Regions from separate parts of the Streptomyces sp. NBC_00386 genome, predicted to be linked through region 1. Evidence: riboswitches for the same ligand, from Rfam matches in the RefSeq annotation. Region 1 holds a riboswitch; each other region holds the start of a gene.

Region 1 (7,677 bases):
ACCTGGACATGCTCGCCGGGTTCGGGGTGATGGGCCTCGGCCGCCATCACCCCGTCGTCCGGCAGGCGTTGCACGACGTCCTGGACGCCTCGCTCGCCGACCTCACCCGCTTCGACTGCCAGCCGCTGCCGGGCCTGCTCGCGGAGCGGCTGCTCACCCACAGCCCGCACCTGGACCGGGTGTTCTTCGGCAACAGCGGTACGGAGGCGGTCGAGACCGCGCTGAAGTTCGCCCGGTACGCCACCGGCCGACCGCGGATCCTGTACTGCGCGCACGCCTTCCACGGGCTGACCACCGGCTCCCTGTCCGTGAACGGCGAGGACGGCTTCCGCGACGGCTTCGCACCGCTGCTGCCCGACACGGCCGTCCCGCTCGGTGATCTGGACGCCCTGGCAAGGGAGTTGAAGAAGGGCGACGTCGCCGCGCTCATCGTGGAGCCGATCCAGGGGAAGGGCGTCCACGAGTCCCCGCCCGGATACCTGCGAGCCGCCCAGGAACTGCTGCACCGGCACAAGGCACTGCTCATCGCGGACGAGGTGCAGACCGGCCTCGGCCGGACCGGGGACTTCTACGCCTACCAGCAGGAGGAGGGCGTCGAACCGGACCTGGTGTGTGTCGCCAAGGCGCTCTCCGGCGGCTACGTGCCGGTCGGCGCGACCCTCGGAAAGGACTGGATCTTCAAGAAGGTCTACTCCTCCATGGACCGGGTCCTCGTGCACTCGGCGAGCTTCGGTTCCAACGCACAGGCCATGGCGGCGGGGCTCGCGGTGCTCTCCGTGATGGAGAACGAGCAGATCGTCGCCCACGCACGGATCACCGGGGAACTCCTGAAGTCCCGGCTGGCAGCCCTGGTCGACCGCTACGAGCTGCTCAGCGAGGTGCGCGGGCGGGGTCTGATGATCGGCATCGAGTTCGGCCGGCCCGCGTCGCTCAAGCTGCGCGGCCGCTGGAGCATGCTGCAGGCCGCGCGCAAGGGTCTGTTCGCGCAGATGGTCGTCGTGCCGCTGCTCCAGCGGCACCACATCCTCACCCAGGTCTCCGGCGACCACCTTGAGGTGATCAAGCTGATCCCGCCGCTGGTCATCGACGAGCGGGATGTCGACCGGTTCGTGGAGGCCTTCACCGCGGTGATGGAGGACGCGCACAACGGCGGCGGGCTGATGTGGGACTTCGGGAAGACGCTGGTGAAGCAGGCGGTGGCGAACCGCTGAGACCCGGCTGCACCGGCGGTCGCCGTGGAGGCGGTGTGGGTGCGGCCGGGCTCTTTGCCTCTGGGGCAAGAAAATTGCCCCAGAGGTAATTGTTTGGCTCAATGGTCCTATGAGCCCTGCCGACACAGGGGCGGCCGACGAGCCGTCCGCCGAGCTGCACGCCGTGGCGCCCCGGCTCCGCGCCCTGCGCCGCAGCGCCTCCCTCACGCTGGAGGCAGCCGCCCGCGCGGCCGGACTCTCGCCCGCCCATCTCTCCCGGCTGGAGACCGGGCAGCGCCAGCCCTCGTTGCCGATGCTGCTCACGCTGGCCCGTGTCTACGGTACGACGGTCTCGGAACTGCTCGGCGAGGCGGTCCCCGACCGTGACGCGATCGTACGGGCCGCCGACATGGAACCGGCCCCGGCCGGGGGCTGGACCTACTGGCAGGCGGGCTCCGCGGGCCGCGGCATGCAGGCACTGCGCGTGCACGTCCCCTACGGTTCGCAGGGCGACATCGTGCGCGTCCACCCGGGCGAGGAGTGGCTGTACGTGCTCCGGGGGCGGCTCAGTCTGCGCCTCGGGGACACCGCGTACGTCCTCGCGCCGGGGGACAGCGCCCACTTCGACTCGCTGACCCCGCACCGCATCGCCGCCGTCGAGCGCGACGGAGCCGAGCTCCTCTTCGTACACACCCTGCTGCAGAGCCCCGTCGCCGCGCTGTGCCTCGGCCCGGCGACGGGCCACCCCACCTCGGGAGAGACGTCATGACCGAACCCACAGAACGCCGCCGCTCCATGGAGGACAGGTTCCCGCGCGCCCTGTGGGTGCGGCTGATCATCTATGTCGCCGTCGGCCACCTGTTCGCGGCCTTCATCTACCTGCTCTTCACGCTGGGTGCGCAGAACCAGTAGGGAGCCCGGTCCCGGCGGGCGGCTCAGTCCAGGAGCCGCCCGCGCAGGCGCTCCCGCAGCTCCGGCGTCAGTCCCAGGCCCTGCTCCAGATAGACCTCGACGCTGCCCCAGGTCTCCTCGATCGTCTCGAAGGCGGCTGTCAGGTACGCGGCGCGCGCGTCGAACAGCGGGCTGAGCAGTTCCATCACCTCGGGGGAGTAGGCACCGGCCGAGGAGCCGTTGCGGTGCACCTTGTAACGGCGGTGCGTGGCGTTCGACTCCAGGTAGTCGGCCACGATCGCCTCGCGCTCGACACCGAGGGCGAGCAGGGTGACCGCGACGGACAGCCCGGCACGGTCCTTGCCCGCCGCGCAGTGCATCAGCGCGGGCACGCTGTCGTCGGCCAGGGCGTGCAGCACCTGGGAGTGCTCGGCCGTGCGCTCCTTGATGATCGTGCGGTAGGAGTTGATCATCCGGTTCTCGCCCTTGCCGTCGCCGAGGATCGCGCGCAGCTGGTCGAGATCGCCGTCGCGGACCATCTTCCAGAACTCGCTGCCGTCCGCCGGGTCGCTCAGCGGGAGGTTCACGTTCCGCACGCCCGGCAGTTCGACGTCCGGGCCCTCCAGTCTCTGGTCCGCGGCATTACGGAAGTCGAAGATCGTGTGGAGACCCAGAGAGGCGAGGAACGCGGCGTCCTCCTCCGTGGCGTGGGCGAGGTGGCCGCTGCGGAACAGGTGCCCATAACGCACTCGCCGGCCGTCCGCGGTGGGCAGTCCGCCCACGTCGCGGAAGTTGCGCACTCCGCCGAGCTCGGGCTCGGTCGACGGGACCTGCTGCGTCACGGGGGCTCCTCCCATTCGGCCGCCGGCGTCGCCGTGCTGGACTCGGCGCCGCTCGTCGGCAGTTGTACCGGCTCGCGCTCCCGACGATACGACATGGGTTCCTCGGGCAATGAGTTGTCCACAGCCGATGCCTTCCGGACGGAACGCCCTGGAAGCGGCACATCGCGACATCTGATGTCGAATATGCATTCGATTCTTGTGATGGATCGGCCGCGCGCCTCTGGCCGCATCGGCCCCGTGGGGCAATTGACGCGATACGAGGCATTCGCGAGCGTCGTTTTGTGTGCCATTCCGAGCGGGGGTCCGGATGTGCCGGATATCCGTCCGTGCAGCATCTGTCTGTTCTGTCCGAATAAGCACCTTCATGGCAACTGGCCCTGGAATAGGGCATCCTGGGGCGAGTCGCGTGAGGAGCGTCATATTCGTGACGATGCGTTGCCGTCCTCATTACTCAACCTGCCTGGATTTTCAGGTGGGTTGAGAGGTCGGGAAGATCGTCACTCCACGGAGGGTGACGGCGGTTTCCGCATGGATCAAGAACGGCGAGCGCACAGAAACCGCACATAGTTGTCGACGCGCTCTCATGTCGCTTACGTTCTGCCTCAATCCGGACGGACGCCCAATCCTGCCGCCGCCCGGAATCCGCACACTCACCCGTACACGGCAGGAGCGGGGGACCCACAGGTTCCGCGCCTGATCCGGTTCTTTTCCGGAACAGGCTAGGGGTACAGCCGCGCAGCAGCGTGGCCGGGCATCTCCAGCCCGCACCCGACAGCTCACCCCGCAGGCGCCGGAGAGGAATTCGTCATGCCCGCGAAGGGTAAGCACCGCCGTCCCAAGTCCTTGCGTTTCACCCGCTCGATCGCCGTGGCCGGAACCGGTGGCGCCGCACTCGCGCTGCCCCTGATGGGAGCCACCGGCGCCCACGCCGCGACCCCGGCCACCGCCGTCGCGCACCATGTCGAGAAGGCCGCGACCGCCGCTCCCGCGAAGAAGGCCGCCAAGGCCGCCGGGACGAAGACGTACGCGGTGAGGTCCGGCGACTACCTCTCGAAGATCGCCGACGAGCAGAACGTCAGCGGCGGCTGGAAGAAGATCTACGCCGACAACCGCTCCTCCATCGGCGGCGACCCGTCGCTGATCCACCCGGGTCTGAAGCTGTCGCTCGGCAAGAAGGCCGCCGCCCACTCGGCCACGCACTCGGCCACCCGGACGACCACCTCGGCGAAGCCCGCTCAGGCGACCCCGGCCGCCGACCCGGCCCCCTCCGACACCGCTTCCACCACCCCTTCCACCACCCCTTCCACCACCCCTTCCACCGGCACTTCTTCCGGCTACACCCTGCCGGTCGCGAGCAGCTCCGTCGGCACGGGTTACAAGGTGGCGGGCAGCATGTGGTCCAGCGGTTACCACACGGGCGTGGACTTCGTGATCCCGACCGGCACCACGCTCAAGTCCATCGCCGCGGGCACGGTCGTCTCCGCGGGCTGGGGCGGCGCCTACGGCAACCAGGTCGTCATCCAGCACGCCGACGGCAAGTACTCCCAGTACGCCCACATGTCGTCGCTGTCCGTCTCGGCGGGGCAGACCGTGACCGAGGGGCAGCAGATAGGTCTCTCCGGCGCCACGGGCAACGTGACCGGACCGCACCTGCACTTCGAGATCCGCACCACGCCGGACTACGGCTCCGACATCGACCCGGTCGCGTACCTGCGCTCGCACGGTGTCGCCGTGGGCTGACCCCCCCGCCTCCTGCTCCTGACGGCAGGAAGATCTCCGAAGGCCGGACCCCACGATCCCCTGGGTCCGGCCTTCGGTGTGCCCGCGGCAACGGCCTCTGGGCGATCGCTGCTTCAACATCCTTGACGCGAGCCCTATTCCAGAGTTGACCAATGCTTGGCGAGTGGCTTATCTCACCGGCCGTCAACCCTTCCCTACGGTCGCGTAGCTCACATCAAAAGGTGAATCATGCTCCATGTGGCAGACGATTCGAAGAGTGACAACAGATCAGTGATCGGGTCGTACGTGGCGGTGGGGGACAGCTTCACCGAGGGCGTCGGCGACCCTGGGCCCGACGGAGCGTTCGTCGGCTGGGCGGACCGGTTCGCGGTACTTCTCGCGGACCGCAGGCCCGAAGGCGATTTCGGCTACACCAACCTCGCCGTGCGCGGCAAACTGCTCGACCAGATCGTCGAGTCCCAGCTCCAGAGGGCCAAGGAACTCGGCCCGGACCTGGTGTCGTTCTGCGCCGGCGGCAACGACATCATCCGCCCCGGCACCGACCCCGACGAGGTCGCGGAACGCTTCGAGCGCGCGATCATCGACCTCACCTCCGCCGTCGGCACCGTCATGGTGACCACCGGCTTCGACACGCGTGGCGTCCCCGTGCTCAAGCACCTGCGCGGCAAGATCGCCACCTACAACGGACATGTGCGTGCCATCGCGGACCGCTACGGCTGTCCCGTCCTCGACCTCTGGTCCCTGAAGACGATCCAGGACCGCCGGGCCTGGGACGGCGACCGGCTGCACCTCTCTCCCGAGGGGCACACCCGGGTGGCGCTCCGTGCCGGACAGGTACTCGGCCTGGAGGTCCCGGCCGACCCGGACCAGCCCTGGCCGCCCCTCCCGCCGCGCGGCACGCTGGAGATGCGCCGCGACAACATCCAGTGGGCGCGCGAGTACCTCGTCCCGTGGATCGGACGGCGGCTGCGCGGGGAGTCCTCGGGCGATCACGTCGCGGCCAAGGGCGCCCTCTCCCCGGACGACATCAAGATGCGCATCGAGTCGGTCGCCTGAGACGGCACCGGCCCGGTCGGCAGGGCCGGCCGGGCCGGTCGGGACCGGTACACCGGCGCCCGACCGGCCCGGCCCGGTCCCGTTGGCCGCGGCGCCCCGGGCGGGGTGCGGATCAGGAGTACCGGTCGCTCCCGGCGGGATCCGGGACGACCGCCCGCACGGCGGTCCACGCCGGGGAGTGGGCGAAGCGCGGTACGGGGCCGGGACCGGGGACCAGGCCCTAGCGGACCGCCGCCATCAACGCCTCGCGTTCCAGGCCAAGTTCGCGGGCGAGTGCCTCGTCCGCCCATTCCTGGGTCCGCGCCCGTGACACCGCTCCGGAGTACGCCGTCATCTGGACCGCCAGTCCGTCCAGCAGCGCCGTGAGCCTGAGGGCCGCGCTCGTGGGGTCCGGGCAGTGGAACTCGCCGGCGGCCACGCCCTCCGCGATCACCTCGGTCATCGCGGCCTTCCACTGCCGGTCGAGATCACGGGTGACCTCGCGCAGCGCGGGCTCCCGCAGGGCGACCGCCCAGCCCTCGATCCACAGGCGCCAGCCCTTGGCCTGCCCCGTCGGGGCGTACCAGCGCACGGCGGCCCGAAGGCGTCGCAGCGCCGTCGTACGGCGGCCGAGCAGCTTGCGCAGATGGGCGAGGTCGTCCTCGGCGGCGTAGGTGAACGCGGCGGCGACCAGCTTCTCCTTCGTCGAGAAGTGGTACAGCACCAGCGCGTTGCTCACGCCGAGGGTCGAGGCCACGTCGGCGATCCGTACCGCCGCGACGCCTCGCGCCTCGATCTGTTCCACGGCGGCCCGCAACAACTCCTCACGCCGCTCCGCCACGCTCAACCGGACTCTCGCCACGCGGCAACCCTAATCCCTTGCTAACGGCAGTGCTGTAGGAGGTCTCTTCCTTCAGTCTGTTCGAGCAGGATCGCGATGCCTTCGGCAACCCTGGCTCGAGAAGGCCTCTGTGTAGACCGGCGGGCGGTCCTGGTGTTGTGGTGGTGGTGGCGGTCGCGTGGACGTCGGGCGGATGTCTCATGCCTGCCTGGCCTCTGATGCCTCAGCGCAGATCGATAACGCTCGGCGTCTTCGCGCCCGCCGCCACTGCCGACATCTCACTGATTGATCACTCGTTGGTGTTGGTGGTGCGAGCCCATTCCACGGTGACTTCTTGTGATGCCCGAGCCGCTTGAGCTCCTGCATAGACCGAGGCCCGCGGGGTGCGCTGGTGTCACGAACGGCTAGTGAGGTGGCGGACCAGCCTCTGTGCTGAGTCCTGGGATTAGGTCGCTGCGTGGCCCGCTTGCGCTCGTGACCAGCGCAAATGCCTACCTATCGGAAGGGGAGGACCCTTGATTTACTGTGGCATCGACTGGGCAGAACGGACTCACGACGTCGCCCTCGTCAACGAGACTGGCGAATTATTGGCCAAGCGGCACATCACCGACGACGCGGCCGGCTACCAGCTGCTGCTGGACCTGCTCGCCGAATACGGCGACACCGAGGAGAACCCGATCCCGGTGGCCATCGAGACGTCCCGGGGCCTGCTGGTGGCAGTGCTGCGGACGGGCAAGCGGAAAGTGTTCGCGATCAACCCGATGGCCGCCGCCCGCTACCGTGACCGGCACAGCGTCTCCCGCAAGAAGTCCGACCCCGGTGACGCTCTGGTCCTGGCGAACATCCTGCGCACCGACATACACGCCCACCGGCCGCTGCCCGACGACAGCGACCTGGGCCGCGCCATCGCAGTCCTCGCCCGAGCCCAGCAGGATGCGACCTGGAACCGGCAGCAGATCTCCAACCAGCTCCGCTCCCTGCTGCGCGAGTACTATCCGGCCGCCCTGGACGCCTTCGCCACCTGGACCAATGGTCTGTGCCGGCCCGAGGCACGCGAGGTCCTCAAGACCGCCCCGACGCCCACAAGGGCCGTCAAGCTAAGCCGCGCGCAGATCCAGGCTGCGCTCAAGCGGGCCGG
Region 2 (7,677 bases), 4.0 Mb from region 1:
TTTCCATGCCGTGAGTCACGTGTCTTTCTGGTCAGTTCATGGGGCGTCAGCGGTCGGCGGCGTCGGATTTGTCCACGCCGTCCCACACATTGGTGTACCAGGGGCGGTCGGCGGCGCCCCGCTCGGCACGGGACTGCTTCGCGGCGTCCGGGTCGATCACGACGTACCCGGTCTCGCCCGGCATCACATAGTGCAGCCGCTGCCGGATCTGCTGCTTGGCGTACGCGTCGTCCTGCCAGCGTGCCTTGAGGTCGCGCAGCTGCTCGACCCGTTGCCGGGCCTGCTCCCGCTGCCGCTCCACGTCGCCGATCTGGGCGCGCTGGGAGACGTACTGCCGCATCGGGTAGGCGAGGGCGACGATCAGGGAGCACAGGACCATGGCGAGCAGCGCGGCCCGGCCGGTCAGCCGGGAGCGGCGCGCCTGCCGCTTGGTCTGGGAGCGGTAGACCCTGGCCGCCGTCTGCTCGCCGAGCAGCTTCAGCCTGGTCGAGGTGGAGAACCGGTCCCGGTCCTTCACGGCCATGAGTCCCGCCTCCCCAGTACCGGCCCGCCGTGCGGGCCCGTCACGTGCGTACGTCCCCGCACACGGTACGGGACCGGGTACGGGGACGTACGGAGGACGCTGCCTGAGCCGTGCGGGGCTCAGCCCTTGAAGCGCGGGAAGGCGCTGCGGCCGGCGTAGACCGCGGCGTCGTCGAGGATCTCCTCGATGCGCAGGAGCTGGTTGTACTTGGCGACACGGTCCGAGCGGGCCGGGGCGCCGGTCTTGATCTGACCGCAGTTCACGGCGACCGCGAGGTCGGCGATGGTGACGTCCTCGGTCTCGCCGGAGCGGTGGGACATCATGCACTTGAAGCCGTTGCGCTGGGCCAGCTCGACGGCGTCCAGGGTCTCGGTCAGCGAGCCGATCTGGTTGACCTTGACGAGCAGGGCGTTGGCGGAGCCCTCCTCGATGCCGCGGGCCAGGCGCTCCGGGTTGGTGACGAAGAGGTCGTCGCCGACGATCTGGACCTTGTCGCCCAGCTGGTCGGTGATGATCTTCCAGCCGTCCCAGTCGTCCTCGAACAGCGGGTCCTCGATGGAGACGAGCGGGTACGCCGCGACGAGCTCGGCGTAGTACTCGGTCATCTCGGCGGCGGAGCGCTCCTTGCCCTCGAAGGTGTAGACGCCGTCCTTGTAGAACTCGGAGGCGGCGACGTCGAGGGCGAGGGCGATCTGCTCGCCGGGGGTGTAGCCGGCCTCCTTGATGGCCTCGAGGATGAGGTCGAGGGCGGCGCGGTTCGACTCCAGGTTCGGGGCGAAGCCGCCCTCGTCGCCGAGGCCGGTGGACAGGCCCTTGGTCTTCAGCACCTTCTTGAGGGTGTGGTAGACCTCGGCGCCCCAGCGCAGGGCCTCGGAGAAGGACTCCGCGCCGATCGGGGCGATCATGAACTCCTGGATGTCCACGTTCGAGTCGGCGTGCGACCCGCCGTTCAGGATGTTCATCATCGGAACGGGCAGCAGGTGCGCGTTCGGGCCGCCCAGGTAGCGGAAGAGCGGCAGGTCGGACGCCTCGGAGGCGGCGTGCGCGACGGCGAGCGAGACGCCGAGGATGGCGTTGGCGCCGAGCGAGCCCTTGTTGTCGGTGGCGTCCAGGTCGAACATGGCCTGGTCGATCAGGCGCTGCTCGGTGGCGTCGTAGCCGACGAGCTCCGGGCCGATCTGCTCGATGACGGCGAGGACGGCCTTCTCGACACCCTTGCCGTGGTAGCGGTTGGGGTCACCGTCGCGAAGCTCGATGGCCTCGAAGGCTCCGGTGGAGGCGCCGGACGGAACGGCGGCACGACCCGTGCTGCCGTCGTCGAGGCCGACCTCGACCTCGACCGTGGGGTTGCCTCGGGAGTCCAGGATTTCCCGGGCTACGACGACGTCGATGGACGGCACGAGCATCTCCTTATTGGGATGTGACGCGGGTAAGCAGGACTTGGCAGCCCTGCGGGATGAGCCTAACCGGCTCACGGGGATCGGCCAGCCGATCGACCACCCCTTGAGCGGAACTGAGCGTACATATTGTTCCTGAACGGAACAAAAAAAGAAATGAAAAACCCCGCTCCGGCGCGTGCGGGGGAACACGCACCGGAGCGGGGAGCCCGTGGGGACGGGGACCCTCACCGGGCCTTTCCCAAAAAGGCCCGGTTCGGGAGGGGAGCTGTCGTCCGGCTCGGACGCGGGCCGGAATCCGGCCCGGAAGACACCCGCGCGCCGTCCGAGAGGTGGCCGCCCTCCGCCGAAGGCGACCACACGGCACCGGCGCGCCGCGGTACTCAGCGCAGGTGCAGCTGCTGGCCCGGGTAGATGAAGTCGGCGTCGGCGACGATGTCCTTGTTCAGCTTGAACAGCTTCTGCCAGCCGCCCTTGACGTGCTTCTTCTCGGCGATCGAGCTGAGGGTGTCGCCCTTGACGACCTTGTACTCGCCGTCGCCCTTCTTGACCTTCTTGCCGGTCGGGGTGGTGACGGTCTTCTGGACGGCGGGGCGCTCCGCGGAACGGGAGGCGGGCTGCTCCGTCGTACGGGTGGTGGTGCCCTGCGAGGCGCCCGACGAGGAGGAGCCGGAGGGGGTCGACGGGGTCGAGGTGTCACCGCCGTACGCGGCGCTCGACAGGCCCACGCCGCAGGTCGGCCAGGCACCCTTGCCCTGTCCGGCGAGGACCTTCTCGCCGATGGCGATCTGCTGCGACTTCGACGCCTGGTCGGCGGTCGAGGCGTAGGCGGTGCCGCCGTACGCGGCCCAGGTGGAGGACGAGAACTGGAGTCCGCCGTAGTAGCCGTTGCCGGTGTTGATCGACCAGTTGCCGCCGGCCTCGCACTGGGCGACGGCGTCCCACTCGGAGGCGGTGGCGGCGGAGGCGCTGCCGGCCGCCATCAGCGGAGCGGCGATGGCGACACCGGTGACACCGGCGAGCGTGGCGACGCGGGTGGCCTTGTTCGGGCGGCGGTGCTTGCCCTTGCTGGAGAACAGCATGGAGAGATCCCCTCACCGACGCCTGCGAGGTGAGCTGTCGGGTTCGGGCCGGTTGAGTTGCCCGGCCGCGCGCCTTCGGTCCCGTCTCCAGGACGTCCGACACGCGGCTTAACCCCAAGCCGTTCCGGGTGTCTCTCAACTCCCGGACGCGGCGCTTACCTTGGGTCCCCCGCTCCTGCCTACGGCGCATGACGCGACGACTGTTCCCGTACGGCCGCTGGCAGGATTCGGCGTTGCGACCGTCGGGGCCCGCTGTGGCGAGCAGTCACGACCGTAAGCAGTCGATCGGCGGAAATTCAAAGACGATCAGGGCTTCTGAGACCCATGTCTCACTTGCACCAAATGGGACATTCCCCAGCGAACCAGGACGTGAACTCCCGCTAGTTTTGCACCGTTTCGACAGTGTCCGCAATGCTCCGACCAGGTACGACGAGGCCGGGACCGCCGTCGGTCGCCGCCGCATCGGCGGTGGGCAGGTCGGCCCATCCGCCTTCGAGGCCCAGCTCGTCGGAAACCTTCCAGAGGTTGTCGATGACGTCCGCGACGTACGCGGTGTCGCTCGAGGCGCTCGCGGCATGCCGCCCGGCAGTGCTGTCGGCGCTGCCGCCGGTCGCGCTCTGCGCGGCGTCCCCGCCACGGTGCCGCCCGGTGCCGGTGCTCGGGGCGTCGGAGGGGCTCGAAGAAGCGTCCTTCTGCCCGGACTTGGCTGATTCGTCACCCTTGCCGGTCGCCGCGCCCGAGTCGTCGGAGCTCTGCGAGGCGCTGGGCTCCGCGGTGCTGCCGGTCGCGTCCGCGGAGTCACCCGAACCGGACGAAGCGGAAGAACCATCCGAAGGTGACGTACTGGGCGACGTCGCCAGGCCGGACGAAACGTACGAACCGGACTCGTCCTCGTCGTTCGAGGCATCGCCGGCCACGCCCGTGTCGACGCTGACGCCGGCCGCGTCCTTGCTGAGACCCGAGAGCGGCCCACAGGTCGGCCAGGCCGCGAGGCCCTTGTCGGCGAGCACCTTCTCGGCGACGGCTATCTGCTGCGAGCGGCTGGCCTGGTCGGCCCTCGGGGCGTAGTCGAGGCCGCCGTGCGCCTCCCAGTTCTCCTGGTCGAGCTGAAGGCCGCCGTAGTACCCGTTGCTCTGGTCGGCGCTCCACGCGCCACCGCTCTCGCACTGCGCCACCCGGTCCCAGGTGTTCCCGTCGGCCGCGCTCGCGCTCGCCGCGGCGAGCAGCGGGATGACGATCGCCGATCCGGTCACCCCTGCGGCGACCATGAGTGCCGGGGCCTGACGAGGGCGACGGTGACGGCCGTTCCCGGAGAGCATACGAAGGCCTTTCGAGTGACAGCAGGGAGTACCGCGGCCCCTGTGAACCAAGAAGCGCAGGCGCCGCGTTGATGGGTGAAGGTAGTCGCACTCGAACGCTGGTTACAAGTCGATGCAGTACAGATCACGCGAAGATCACAGATTTGATGGAGCATCATGTTCCGCTAGCCGCAAGGGCACTCTTTCCGGTATGCGGAAGAACCCCTTCGACGGGGATGCCGAAGGGTCACCGATGGACCGGTCCAGGCCTATTTGACCGGGGTGAACTCCACAGGAAGCGTGCGCAATCCACGCATAATGAGACCTCCACGCCAGCGCAAATCAGACGATTCTCCGGCGAGTTGGATGTCGGGCAGGCGGCCGAGGAGCGTACCGAGCGCGGTCTGCCCCTCCAGTCGGGCGAGCGGCGCGCCCAGGCAGTAGTGGATGCCGTGGCCGTAGCCCAAGTGCTGAAGGTCACGTCGCGCGAGATCCAGCGTGTCCGGCTGTTCGAAACGTTCGGGGTCACGGTCGGCGGCCGCGAGCACCACGAGCACGGGATCACCGGCCGCGATGTCCTGCCCGCCGATCCGCACGGCCTCGGTCGCGAACCGCCAGGTGGCCAGTTCCACGGGCCCGTCGTAGCGCAGGAGTTCCTCGACACCCGTCTCGAGCAGCCCGCTCTCCCCGGCCGCGAGGGAGGCCTGGAGACGCGCCCGCTGCCCGGGGTGGGTGAGCAGGGCGTGCATCCCGTTCCCGATGAGATTGACCGTGGTCTCGAACCCGGCGAAGAGCAGGATGAAGGCCATGGCTGCGGCCTCGTTCTCGGTGAGGTGCTCGCCGTGGTCGGAGGCGCGGATGAGCCCGGAGATGAGGTCCTCGCCCGGTGCGGGCTCCGCTGTCAGCGCCTCGCGCTTGCGGTGGATGAGCTCGGCGAGATACCCGCGCATCTTCTTCACGGACCGGGCGACCCCGCCTCTGGGCCCGCCGCCGTGCCGGATCATCATGCCCGCCCAGTCCCGGAAGTCGTCCTGGTCCTCGCGCGGGACGCCGAGCAGGTCGCAGATGGCGTAGATGGGGAGCGGGAAGGCGAACTCGTGGATGAGGTCCGCGGAGCCCCTGGCCGCGAACCCGGCGATGAGCTGATCCGTCAGCTCCTGCACCCGCGGGGCGAATTCGGCCACGCGCCGCGGCGTGAACGCCTTGCTGACGAGCCGCCGCAGCCGGGTGTGGTCCGGCGGGTCGATGTTCAGCAAATGCGTCATGAGCTCGGCCTTGCGCTCCCCGGGAATCCCGGTCCGGCCCTTCGCGTGCGCGGGCTCGTCGTGGTGCGCGGGATTCTTGGACAGCCGCTGGTCGGCGAGCGTCTGTTTGGCGTCGGCGTACCGCGTGACGAGCCAGGCCTCCACCCCGCTGGGCAGCCGCGTGCGGTGCACGGGCGCGTTCTCCCTGAGCCAGGCGTACGCCGGGTAGGGGTCGGTGGCGAACTCCCAGGTGAAGAGTTCGGGGGCGGGGCTGGCGGAGGCTTCGTACTCGGTCACTCCTCGACCGTATCCGCAGGGGGCGGCGTCCCCCGGCCGCCCGGCGATCGGGCGCCACCCGTCGCGCGCGGCGGCGGCCGGAGCCTCTCCCGCCCGGTTCGCCCCGGACCGTCCGGACATGGCCGGCTGTTTGACCTCGACGCCCGGCACGTTCCTACTTTCCTGCCGTGGACCCCGAAATACTCAGATCCAGCTTCGCGGTCGTGGAACGACGGGCCGAGTTCGCGGTCAAGTACTTCTACTCGCACCTCTTCCGCCACAACCCGCAGCTCCGCGCGCTGTTCCCTGCGGACCTCGCCCGGGACATGGAACGGCAGCGGGACCGGCTCTTCGCGGCGCTCACCTTCGTCATGGACAGGCTGGAGGATCCGGACCTGCCCCGGTACTTACGGAGTCTGGGCCGCGACCACCGCAAGTACCTGACCCGGCCCGGGCACTACGCGGCCGTGGGGGAGAGTCTGATCGCCGCGTTCGCGGTCGTCGCGGGCTCGGCCTGGAACGCCGAGACCGAGAAGGCCTGGACCGCCGCGTACGGGGTGATCGCCCAGTGCATGCTGGAGGGCGCCGGGGAGGCCCGGCACCACGGCGAGCCGCTCTGGTGGGACGCCGAGGTCGTCTCCCGCACCCGGCACGGCGACGGCCTCGCCGTCCTCACCCTGCGGCCACGGCAACGGCTCACCTACTCCCCCGGTCAGTACGTCAGTGTCTGCGTGCCCCATCTGCCTCGTGTCTGGCGCCCCTACTCCCTCGCCAACGCGCCGCGCGCCGACCGCACCGTCGACCTGCACGTCAGCCGCGTCGAGGGCGGCACGCTCTCCACCGCTCTCGTCCGGCGGACCCGGGTGGGCGACGTACTGCGGCTGGGCCCGCCCGGCGGCGGCCTCACCCTGCGGACGCCCGCCGACCGGCCCCTCACCCTCATCGCGGCCGGCACGGGCTGGGCACCGGTGAAGGCCCTGCTGGAACAGCTCGAACCCGCCCACGAGGCCCGTCTGTTCCTCGTGGCCCGCGACATCGCCCACCTCTACGACCGGCCGGCCGTCGAACGCCTGCGGGCCGCGCTCCCCCGGCTCGCCGTCACCTACATCACCCCCGCGCCCGGCCGCCCCAAGGTCCAGGCGACCGAACGGCTGCTCACCGCGCTGGGCAACCGGGCCGGCTGGACCCGGCACGACGTCTATGTCGCCGGTCCGCCCGATCTCGTCGAAGAGACCGGCGACGCGCTCTCCGCTCTCGGAACACCGGCCGAGCGGGTCTTCCACGACCCGCTGCCGCCGACCGGGGAGAGCCGTCCCCGCCCGGTGGGCGCGGCCCAGTGGCTTCTCGACCTCCCCCCGCCGGCCTGGCACAACCCGGCGGGCCGCGCCCTCGGACCGTGACCCGGAACGACGGACCTCACCCCGGACCTCACCCGGACCGACCCGGGCCCGGTCAGCCCGCCCCACCCTTTTCCTCCACCCCGCGGATCGCGTCCCGGTACGTGCGCGCCGCCGCCCGCAGCGCCGCCTCGGGGTCGACGCCCTCGGCCTCGGCACGGACGGCCATCGCCAGCAGTTCGTATCCCACGCCCTCGCCCGCGGGCAGCGGAACGTCGAGTCCCGCCGTGCGCGCCCGGGACGACAGCTTGGCCGACAGGGCCAGACCCGGCTGGCCGAGCGGGACACCCTCGGTGACGGACGTTCGCCGCTTCTCCTCGGCCTTGGTACGCAGCCAGTGCTCCTTGACCTCCTCGGGCGTCGTGGCCGTCTCGTCGCCGAAGACATGCGGGTGCCGGTGGATCAGCTTGGCGACGATCCCGCCGGCCACGTCGTCGATCGAGAACGGAGCCTCCGTGTC
Region 3 (7,677 bases), 3.4 Mb from region 1:
CGGGACGGACCGCCCCGCGGCACGGCGCCCGTAAAATCGACCCCACTGTGTCTGAATTCCTCGACTCCACCGAAGAGACCCGGCCCGCCTCCGCCGAGGACGGCTCGCCGCGTCACCACCGCGCCAAGGGCGGGCCCCGCTTCCCCGACGGTCCGCAGGCGGATCCCGCCGGCTCGCACTTCGAGCGGCGGATCCGGAGCTTCCAGCCGCGTCGGAGCCGGGTGACCACCGGACAGGCCGACGCGTTGCAGCGGCTGTGGCCCAAGTGGGGTCTGGACATCGACGGACGGCGGACGCTCGACCTCGCGGAGCTGTTCGGGGCGGACCTGCCGGTCGTGCTGGAGATCGGCTTCGGCATGGGCGAGGCCACCGCGCAGATGGCGGCCGAGGACCAGGGGACCGGGATCCTCGCCGTGGACGTGCACACACCGGGGCAGGGCAACCTGCTCAATCTCGCCGAGCGGAACAGCCTGACCAACATCCGCGTCGCCAACGGGGACGCGATCATCCTGCTGCGCGAGATGCTGCCGCCCGCCTCCCTGAACGGCCTGCGCGTCTTTTTCCCCGACCCCTGGCCCAAGAAGCGGCACCACAAGCGGCGGCTGATCCAGCCCGAGTTCCTGGATCTCGCCGCGACCCGCCTCGCGCCGGGCGCGCTCGTGCACTGCGCGACGGACTGGGAGCCGTACGCCGAGCAGATGCTCGAAGTGCTGAGCGCGCACCCCGCCTTCGAGAACACCCGGCCGGACGGCGGTTTCGCGCCCCGCCCCGAGTTCCGGCCGCTGACCCGTTTCGAGGGCCAGGGACTGGACAAGGGTCATGTGGTGAACGACCTCCTCTTCCGGCGCGTACAGCATCGAGACCAGCACACCCCGGGCGACTGACCCGCACACACCCGCAGCGTCCGCCGGGAGAACCCGGGACGCCGGTTACCGTCGCGGGCCACGCCCTCCCTCGTTAGGGTCAATGCCGTGGCCATCCATCCGCCGTACCCGAACCGGCCCGGCGCCCCCGCCGGACCTGCACTGCGACATCCGCACTGGTGGCAGCGTGGTTGGGTGCGGTACGGAGCGCTGATCACGCTGCTCGCGATGTCGGGTCTCGTGATCCTCGCCCTCGTCCGCGAACAGACCGGGACCGAGGGCTTCCTGGTCGGCCTCGGACTGGCCGTGTTCCCCGTGCCGCTGCTCATAGCCGCCTTCCGGTGGCTGGACCGGGTCGAACCGGGCCCCTGGCGCAACCTGTTCTTCTCCTTCGCCTGGGGCGCCTGCGCGGCCGCGCTCATCGCGATCGTCGCCAACAGCTTCGCGACCCGCTGGATAGCCATGACGACCGCGGATCCCTCCGGCGCCGACACGCTCGGCGCGACCGTCATAGCCCCCGTCGTCGAGGAGTCGGCGAAGGCTGCGGCCGTCCTGCTCGTCTTCCTCTTCCGCAGACGGGACTTCACGGGGATCGTCGACGGTGTCGTCATCGCCGGGGTCACCGCCACCGGCTTCGCCTTCACCGAGAACATCCTCTATCTCGGCACCGCGTTCGGCACCGACCAGCTCAGCGGGGAGAGCGGGCTCGCCTCGGTCACCGCGGCGACGTTCTTCGTCCGCGTGGTGATGTCGCCCTTCGCGCATCCGCTGTTCACCGTGCTGACCGGCATCGGCTTCGGCGTCGCGGCGCTGTCCGCGGAACGCCAGCACGCGCGCAGGGTGCTGCTGCCCCTCACCGGACTGCTGCTCGCGATGGGCATGCACGCGATCTGGAACGGCTCGGCGGGTTTCGGCCGGTTCGGGTTCTTCGGTGTGTACGCGGCGTTCATGGTGCCCGTGTTCGGGCTGCTGACCTGGCTGGTCGTCTGGACCCGGCAGCGCGAGCTGCGGACCGTGCGCGCCGAACTGCCCGTGTACACCGCCGCCGGCTGGCTGGGCGCGGCCGAGCCGTGGGTCCTCGGCTCGATGCGGGCGCGGCAGCTCGCGCGCGAGTGGGCCGGCCACCACTTCGGGAAGAGCGCGGAACGCTCGGTGGCGGAGTACGAGGCGTACGCGACCTCGCTGGCGTTCCTGCGCCACCGGGGGCGCCGGGGTCGTGCGGGCGCCGACTTCGTCGTACGGGAGCGCGAGTTGCTCGACGAGCTGTGGCGCCGCCGGGAGATCGCCCGTCCGGCCCTCGCCTACGCGGCCCGCGCCACGGCACCGCTGCCCGCACCGCCGCCCTGGCCGGCCCCCGGGTACGGCTACATCGCCCCGCCGGCCCGGCCCTACGGCCCGCCGGCACAGGCATCCGCGCCGGTCCCGTATCCCGCGTACAACCCGTACCGCTCCTAGGGCCTGTCGCCCGGGACCGGCGTGGATACCACCGCTCCCCCACACCCGCGCCACGGACCGGTGGGGACCCGGGGTCCGCGCGCCCGCGCTACGGCCGTTACACCGACGCCTGCGTCAAGCGCGTCAGTTCCTCGTCCGTCAGCACCAGGTCCGCGACCCCCAGCAGGGCCGGGAGCTGCTCCACGGTGCGGGCGGAGGCGATGGGCGCGGCGACCGTCGGCTGTGCGGCCAGCCAGGCGAGGGCGACCGTCGGGACGGCGACGCCGTGGGCCGCGGCGATCTCGTCGAGGGCGGCGAGGACCAGCGGCCCGCGTTCCGTGTCGAGGTGCTTGGCCGCGCCCGCGGCCCGGGCCGAGTCGACCGTCGTGCCGGGGCGGTACTTGCCGGTGAGGAAACCGGAGGCGAGCGCGAAGTACGGGACGGCGGCCAGACCGGCCCGGGAGGCGACCTCCAGCAGGGAGCCCTCGTAGGTGTCGCGCGAGACGAGGTTGTAGTGCGGCTGGAGCGCGACGTACCGCGCGAGGCCCTCGCGGTCGGAGAACTCCAGGGACTCCCGCAGCCGCTCCGGAGAGATGTTGGAAGCGGCTATGTGCCGCACCTTGCCGGCCGTCACCAGCTCGTCGAGGGCGCCGATGATCTCTTCGACCGGCACGTCCGGCTTGTCGAAGTGCGTGTAGTAGAGGTCGATGTGGTCGGTGCCCAGGCGGCGCAGCGACGCGTCGGCCGCGGCCTTGATGTTGGCACCGGACAGACCCGGGTACGCGGGGTGCTGGCTGACCTTGGTGGCGACCACGATGTCCTCGCGGTTGCCGCGGGTCCTCAGCCACTTGCCGATGATGGTCTCGGACTCGCCGCCCTCGTTGCCCTCGATCCAGGCGGAGTAGGAGTCGGCCGTGTCGAGGAAGTTGCCGCCGGCGGCCGCGTAGGCGTCGAGCACGGCGAAGGACCGGGTCTCGTCGGCCGTCCAGCCGAAGACGTTGCCCCCGAGGGAGAGCGGGAAGACCTCGAGGTCGGACGAACCGAGCTTGCGAAGAGAAGTCATGTACGGGCTCAACACCCGCCCCGGACGGATGTATTCCGCAATCACCGGGCCCGGCGCGCCGTCGTCCGCGCCCGGACGACCGACAGCCCTGACGTCGGGGGGGTTGACGTCAGGGCTGCCGGAGATCGGAAATCAGGGGTTGAGGCCCTTGCTCTGGAGCCACGCCATCGGGTCGATGCCGGTGGCGGCGCCGCCGGGGTGCACTTCGAGGTGCAGGTGCGGTCCGGTGACATTGCCCGTCGCGCCCACTCGCCCGATGACATCACCCGTGGCGACCTTCTGGCCCACGCTGACGCTGATGGACGACTGGTGGCAGAACCAGAGCTCCGTACCGTCGTCGAGGGTGAGGATCGTGCGGTAGCCGTACGATCCGGCCCAGCCGGCCTCGGTGATGGTGCCGCTGTGGATCGCCTTGATGAGCGTGCCGGTGGGCGCCGCGAAGTCGAGTCCGGTGTGGTAGCCGGAGGACCACATGGAGCCGGCCTCGCCGAAGGTCGAGGTCAGCGTGTACGAGGACGTCGGCAGCGAGTAGCTCTTGGCGAGCTCGGCGAGGCGCTCCTGCTCGGCCTTCGCCTTGGCCGCCTCCTCCGCCTTCTCCTTCGCGGCGTCGGCCTTGGCCTCGGCTTCGTCCTGCTGCTTGGCGGCGAGCTCGACGGCCTTCTTCGCGGCGGCCGTCTGGGCGGCCTGCTGCGTGGCGGTGTCGGCCTGGTTCTGCTGCGACTGGGCCTGCTGCATGATGCGGTCGCGCAGCGCCTCACCGGCGTCGGTGGTGCCCTGGGCCGCGTCGGCGGTGGTCAGACCGGCGTTGGTGAGCGGGGTCGTGGAGCCCTTGGGAGTGCTGGATCCGCCGTCCGAGATCAGGGCCTTCGCCGAATCGGTGACCGACGACAGGTCGGGCAGCGAGATCGAGACGGGCGGCTTGCCCGGAGCGGCGCTGGCGATACCACCCGCACCGACGGCGGCTATGACGCCGACGCCGAGAACCGTGGAGCTGCGGGCGAGTCCTCCGCCGCGCTGCTTGCCCGTGCGGTGCCGGCCGCGGACGGGAGCGACGGAATCCGCGGTGGGATTCCACTCCTCCCAGGGTCCCTCGTCCTTGCCGTAGCCGAAGGTGTGTGTTTCGTTCGGCGTGAACGAGGTTGGCTGAGCGGGCCGGTTGGACGCCACGTGGGCGCACTCCTTTCCTTCCTTGCCGCCTACCGGGTTAGCTGACGGGTTCGGAGCAGGAAGGTCTCCTACGCGCGTACGGCCACCGTGCTTCCACGGCGGAATACGCTCGATTCACCCCACGAGTTGGTTCCCCGGTTCCCTTGCGGGATTCGGCGCGTGCGCACGGAGCCACCTCTTGTGACGGCTGTAACGACCGCGCTGCGTTATCGAACGTTAATAGACCCAGGCACCGAATTCCAAGCTGTTCCGACTGATCATTAACGGCTCTTGGCCAGGACTTTGGGGTCATGAGCGATGAAAAACGGGCGAGTTGACCTCATGGTGTCGACACGGGTTTCCCTGACGGTAAGTCAGGTGCTACGCGGAGGGACACCGTCCGGTCACAGCTCGTGACCGGGGCCGGAAAAGCCGTCGCCCAGGGGGTGAAAGACCTCCCGTACAACGCGCGGCTCCCCTCGGCGAGCACCCGTCACGGGCGCCGGACGGCGAGCAGCGCCATGTCGTCCGTCAGCGCGCCGCCCGTGTGCAGGCGGGCCGCCTCGAAGAGGGCGGTCAGCAGCGCGTCGGGGCCGGGAAGGACCCGTCCGGCCAGCCAGGCGGCCGGATCGAAGAACTCCCCCCGCGCGTCGCGGGCCTCGGACAGTCCGTCGGTGTGCAGCAGCAGCGTCGTCCCGCGCGGAAATCCCTCCCGCACCGTCGGGGCGGGCAGGCTTCCCAGTTCGCTCATCCCGAGGGGCAGCGCGAAGGACTCGGCGGTGAGGGTGAGGAGCGTGCCGTCGGGACGCAGCAGCAGGGGCGGCGGGTGGCCGCGGTTGACGACGCGTACGACGTCCTCGCCGTGCGGGATCTCGGCGAGGACCGCGGTCGTGAACCCCTCGGCCGCGTCGACGCTGTCGCGCCGGGTGCCCGCGCGCGTCAGCGCCCGCTCCAGGCGCTCCGCGACGCCCTCCAGGGTCGCCTCCTGCTCGGCCGCCTCCCGGAACGCCCCGACCACCGTCGCCACGGTGGCCACCGCGGTCATCCCCTTCCCCCGTACGTCCCCGACGACCAGCCGTACACCGTGCGGGGAGTCCTGCACGGCGTACAGGTCACCGCCGATGAACGCGTCCTCCTGCGCCGCCTCGTACCGGGCCGCGACCTCCAGTCCGGCGATCCGCGCCTCGGGCTCGGGCAGCACGGCACGCTGTGCGAACTCGGCGATCTCCCGGACGGAGGCGAGCCGTTCGTCGCCGCGCCGGACGACTGTGTTGATGAGGACGGCGAGGACCGCGGCCATCGCCACGGTGACCACCTCGGTGACCGCGTCGACCTGAAGGACGATGCCGAGGACAAGGTGGGTGATGAGCACGGCGCCGACGGCGAGGACACCGGCGAGGACGGTTCCGCGCAGCGAATGGAGGGGTGCGGCGACCAGGGGCGCGGCCGCGAACAGGGGGGTCGCGGTGAATTCCGACGGGGTGAGGTAGTCGTAGACGACCCCGGCGGCGACGAACAGCACGGGCAGGATCCGGACGAAGGCGCGTGCGTACACGATCCCGCGCGGCTCCGCTCCCGCCGCCGGACCGGGCGGCGGGACGCTCCCGGACCCGCGGACACCGCGGGACAGCCGGTCCGCCCGGTCACGGGGCTGTCCGGTCCGCCACTCACCTGCCGGCTGCCCCGCCACCCGTCCAGAAGACCCGGTACGGGGGCGGCGGGCGACCGGTGTGGCCCGACCGGGGGAGGACACCGCCTGCCGGAGCGAACCGGGGCCGGCCCGGAGAACCGCGCGAACCGGGACCGGCGCCGGAGAACCACGGCCGGAAGAAGGCGAAAGCAGCCGAGAGGCGGCGGAGGAAGCCGGAAGAAAGCCGGAAAGGAGCCCGGAGCGGCCGGCGGAAGCTGTGGAGGCAAACACCAAGGGCCGGAACTCGTAAATCCGAGTTCCGGCCCTTGGCCTTGAGTAGCGGGGACAGGATTTGAACCTGCGACCTCTGGGTTATGAGCCCAGCGAGCTACCGAGCTGCTCCACCCCGCGTCGTTGAAACCAGTGTACGCCATCCGCGGGACCCGAAGCACACCCGTTTAAACGCACCCCTCCAGCGGCGTCGGCACCCTGCTTCTCCCCGGCTTCTACCCGGCCGCCAGATGCCGGTTGGGGGCCTTGGCGCGGTCCGCGTACTCGGGCAGGACGGCGACCTGGGCGCCCGCGGCGGCGAGGAGCCCGTTCCCGTCGGCGTCCCTGACGAACGTGTCGGGCTCACGCCAGGCGGTGACGACCCGTCGCACACCGGCGTCCAGGATGAGCCGGGCGCACGGCGCGGGCCGGGAGGCGCGGTGGGCGCACGGCTCCAGGCTGCTGTAGACGGTGGCGGCGGCCAGCCGGGGATCGGCCGGGTCGATCTTGGCGAGGGCGGCCTCCTCGGCGTGCACGACGGGATCGCCGCCCTCGCGGGAGTGGCCCCGGGCCAGCTCGGTCCCGTCGGCCGCGACCACGACGGCGCCCACGCTGAACGCGGTCTTCGAGGGCGGGCACAGCTCCGCCAGCTCACAGGCGAGCTCCAGCCACCGCCGGTCCGCGGCGGAGGCGAGCGGGCCGGTGCCGGGCGCGGTGGGGACGTAGCGGATGAGCACGACGTCGCCGACGGGCCGCGTCTCCACCAGCCGCATCCGGCCCAGGGGGTACTCCCCGGTCCCGAACAGCCGCGGCGCGTCCGGCTGCCCGACGAAGAGGGGGGCGACGGCGAGCTGGAGCTCGTCGGCGAGCTCCTCGCGCACGAGCTGGGTGTGGACCTTGCCGCCCCCTTCGACCATGAGGCGGCGCACCCCCCGTACGTCGTGAAGGTGTTCCAGGAGCACACGCCAGTCGAGTGCGGGTCCGGTCGGGACGACGTCCACGCCGACGATTCCCTTCAGCAGGGCGGACGCCCGCAGCGCGCCCTCGTCCGTCGTGTAGACGATCTTCTCGCCGCCCGTGTGCCAGAACTGGGCCCCCGGGTCGAGCTCACCGGAACCGCTGACGGTGACCTTCAGGGGGTATTCGGGGCGGCCGCCGGCGACACGGGCCGCACGCCGTTCGGCGGAGTTGACCAGGAGCCGCGGATTGTCCGTGCGCAGGGTGCCGGCGCCCACCAGGATCGCGTCGCTGGACGCCCGCACCTCGTCGAC

What was found. A riboswitch is a leader RNA that binds a small molecule or an ion and turns the genes downstream of it on or off. The one in region 1 is predicted to bind cyclic di-AMP.
Region 2: another riboswitch for cyclic di-AMP. It lies ahead of OG780_RS24890 (transglycosylase family protein); the one in region 1 lies ahead of OG780_RS07070 (M23 family metallopeptidase).
Region 3: another riboswitch for cyclic di-AMP. It lies ahead of OG780_RS22290 (M23 family metallopeptidase); the one in region 1 lies ahead of OG780_RS07070 (M23 family metallopeptidase).

The regions. Positions count from the first base shown of each region.
Region 1 is NZ_CP107950.1:1,638,693-1,646,369, reverse strand. Features, by position in the region: gene OG780_RS07090 (aspartate aminotransferase family protein) at 1-1,211, shown strand, start outside; gene OG780_RS07085 (helix-turn-helix domain-containing protein) at 1,321-1,959, shown strand; gene OG780_RS07080 (DUF6126 family protein) at 1,986-2,102, shown strand; gene OG780_RS07075 (tyrosine-protein phosphatase) at 2,126-2,923, opposite strand; cyclic di-AMP (ydaO/yuaA leader) riboswitch at 3,565-3,726, shown strand; gene OG780_RS07070 (M23 family metallopeptidase) at 3,731-4,663, shown strand; gene OG780_RS07065 (SGNH/GDSL hydrolase family protein) at 4,934-5,719, shown strand; gene OG780_RS07060 (TetR/AcrR family transcriptional regulator) at 5,940-6,560, opposite strand; gene OG780_RS07055 (IS110 family transposase) at 7,055-7,677, shown strand, end outside.
Region 2 is NZ_CP107950.1:5,638,739-5,646,415, reverse strand. Features, by position in the region: gene OG780_RS24905 (DUF501 domain-containing protein) at 1-7, opposite strand, end outside; gene OG780_RS24900 (FtsB family cell division protein) at 47-523, opposite strand; gene eno (phosphopyruvate hydratase) at 643-1,923, opposite strand; gene OG780_RS24890 (transglycosylase family protein) at 2,304-3,002, opposite strand; cyclic di-AMP (ydaO/yuaA leader) riboswitch at 3,007-3,199, opposite strand; gene OG780_RS24885 (transglycosylase family protein) at 3,383-4,270, opposite strand; gene OG780_RS24880 (cytochrome P450 family protein) at 4,570-5,841, opposite strand; gene OG780_RS24875 (globin domain-containing protein) at 6,009-7,220, shown strand; gene OG780_RS24870 (nucleoside triphosphate pyrophosphohydrolase) at 7,273-7,677, opposite strand, start outside.
Region 3 is NZ_CP107950.1:5,050,118-5,057,794, reverse strand. Features, by position in the region: gene trmB (tRNA (guanosine(46)-N7)-methyltransferase TrmB) at 48-884, shown strand; gene OG780_RS22300 (PrsW family intramembrane metalloprotease) at 972-2,318, shown strand; gene OG780_RS22295 (aldo/keto reductase) at 2,416-3,360, opposite strand; gene OG780_RS22290 (M23 family metallopeptidase) at 3,493-4,527, opposite strand; cyclic di-AMP (ydaO/yuaA leader) riboswitch at 4,539-4,695, opposite strand; gene OG780_RS22285 (PP2C family protein-serine/threonine phosphatase) at 5,000-6,136, opposite strand; tRNA gene OG780_RS22280 (tRNA-Met) at 6,474-6,547, opposite strand; gene OG780_RS22275 (dihydrofolate reductase family protein) at 6,643-7,677, opposite strand, start outside.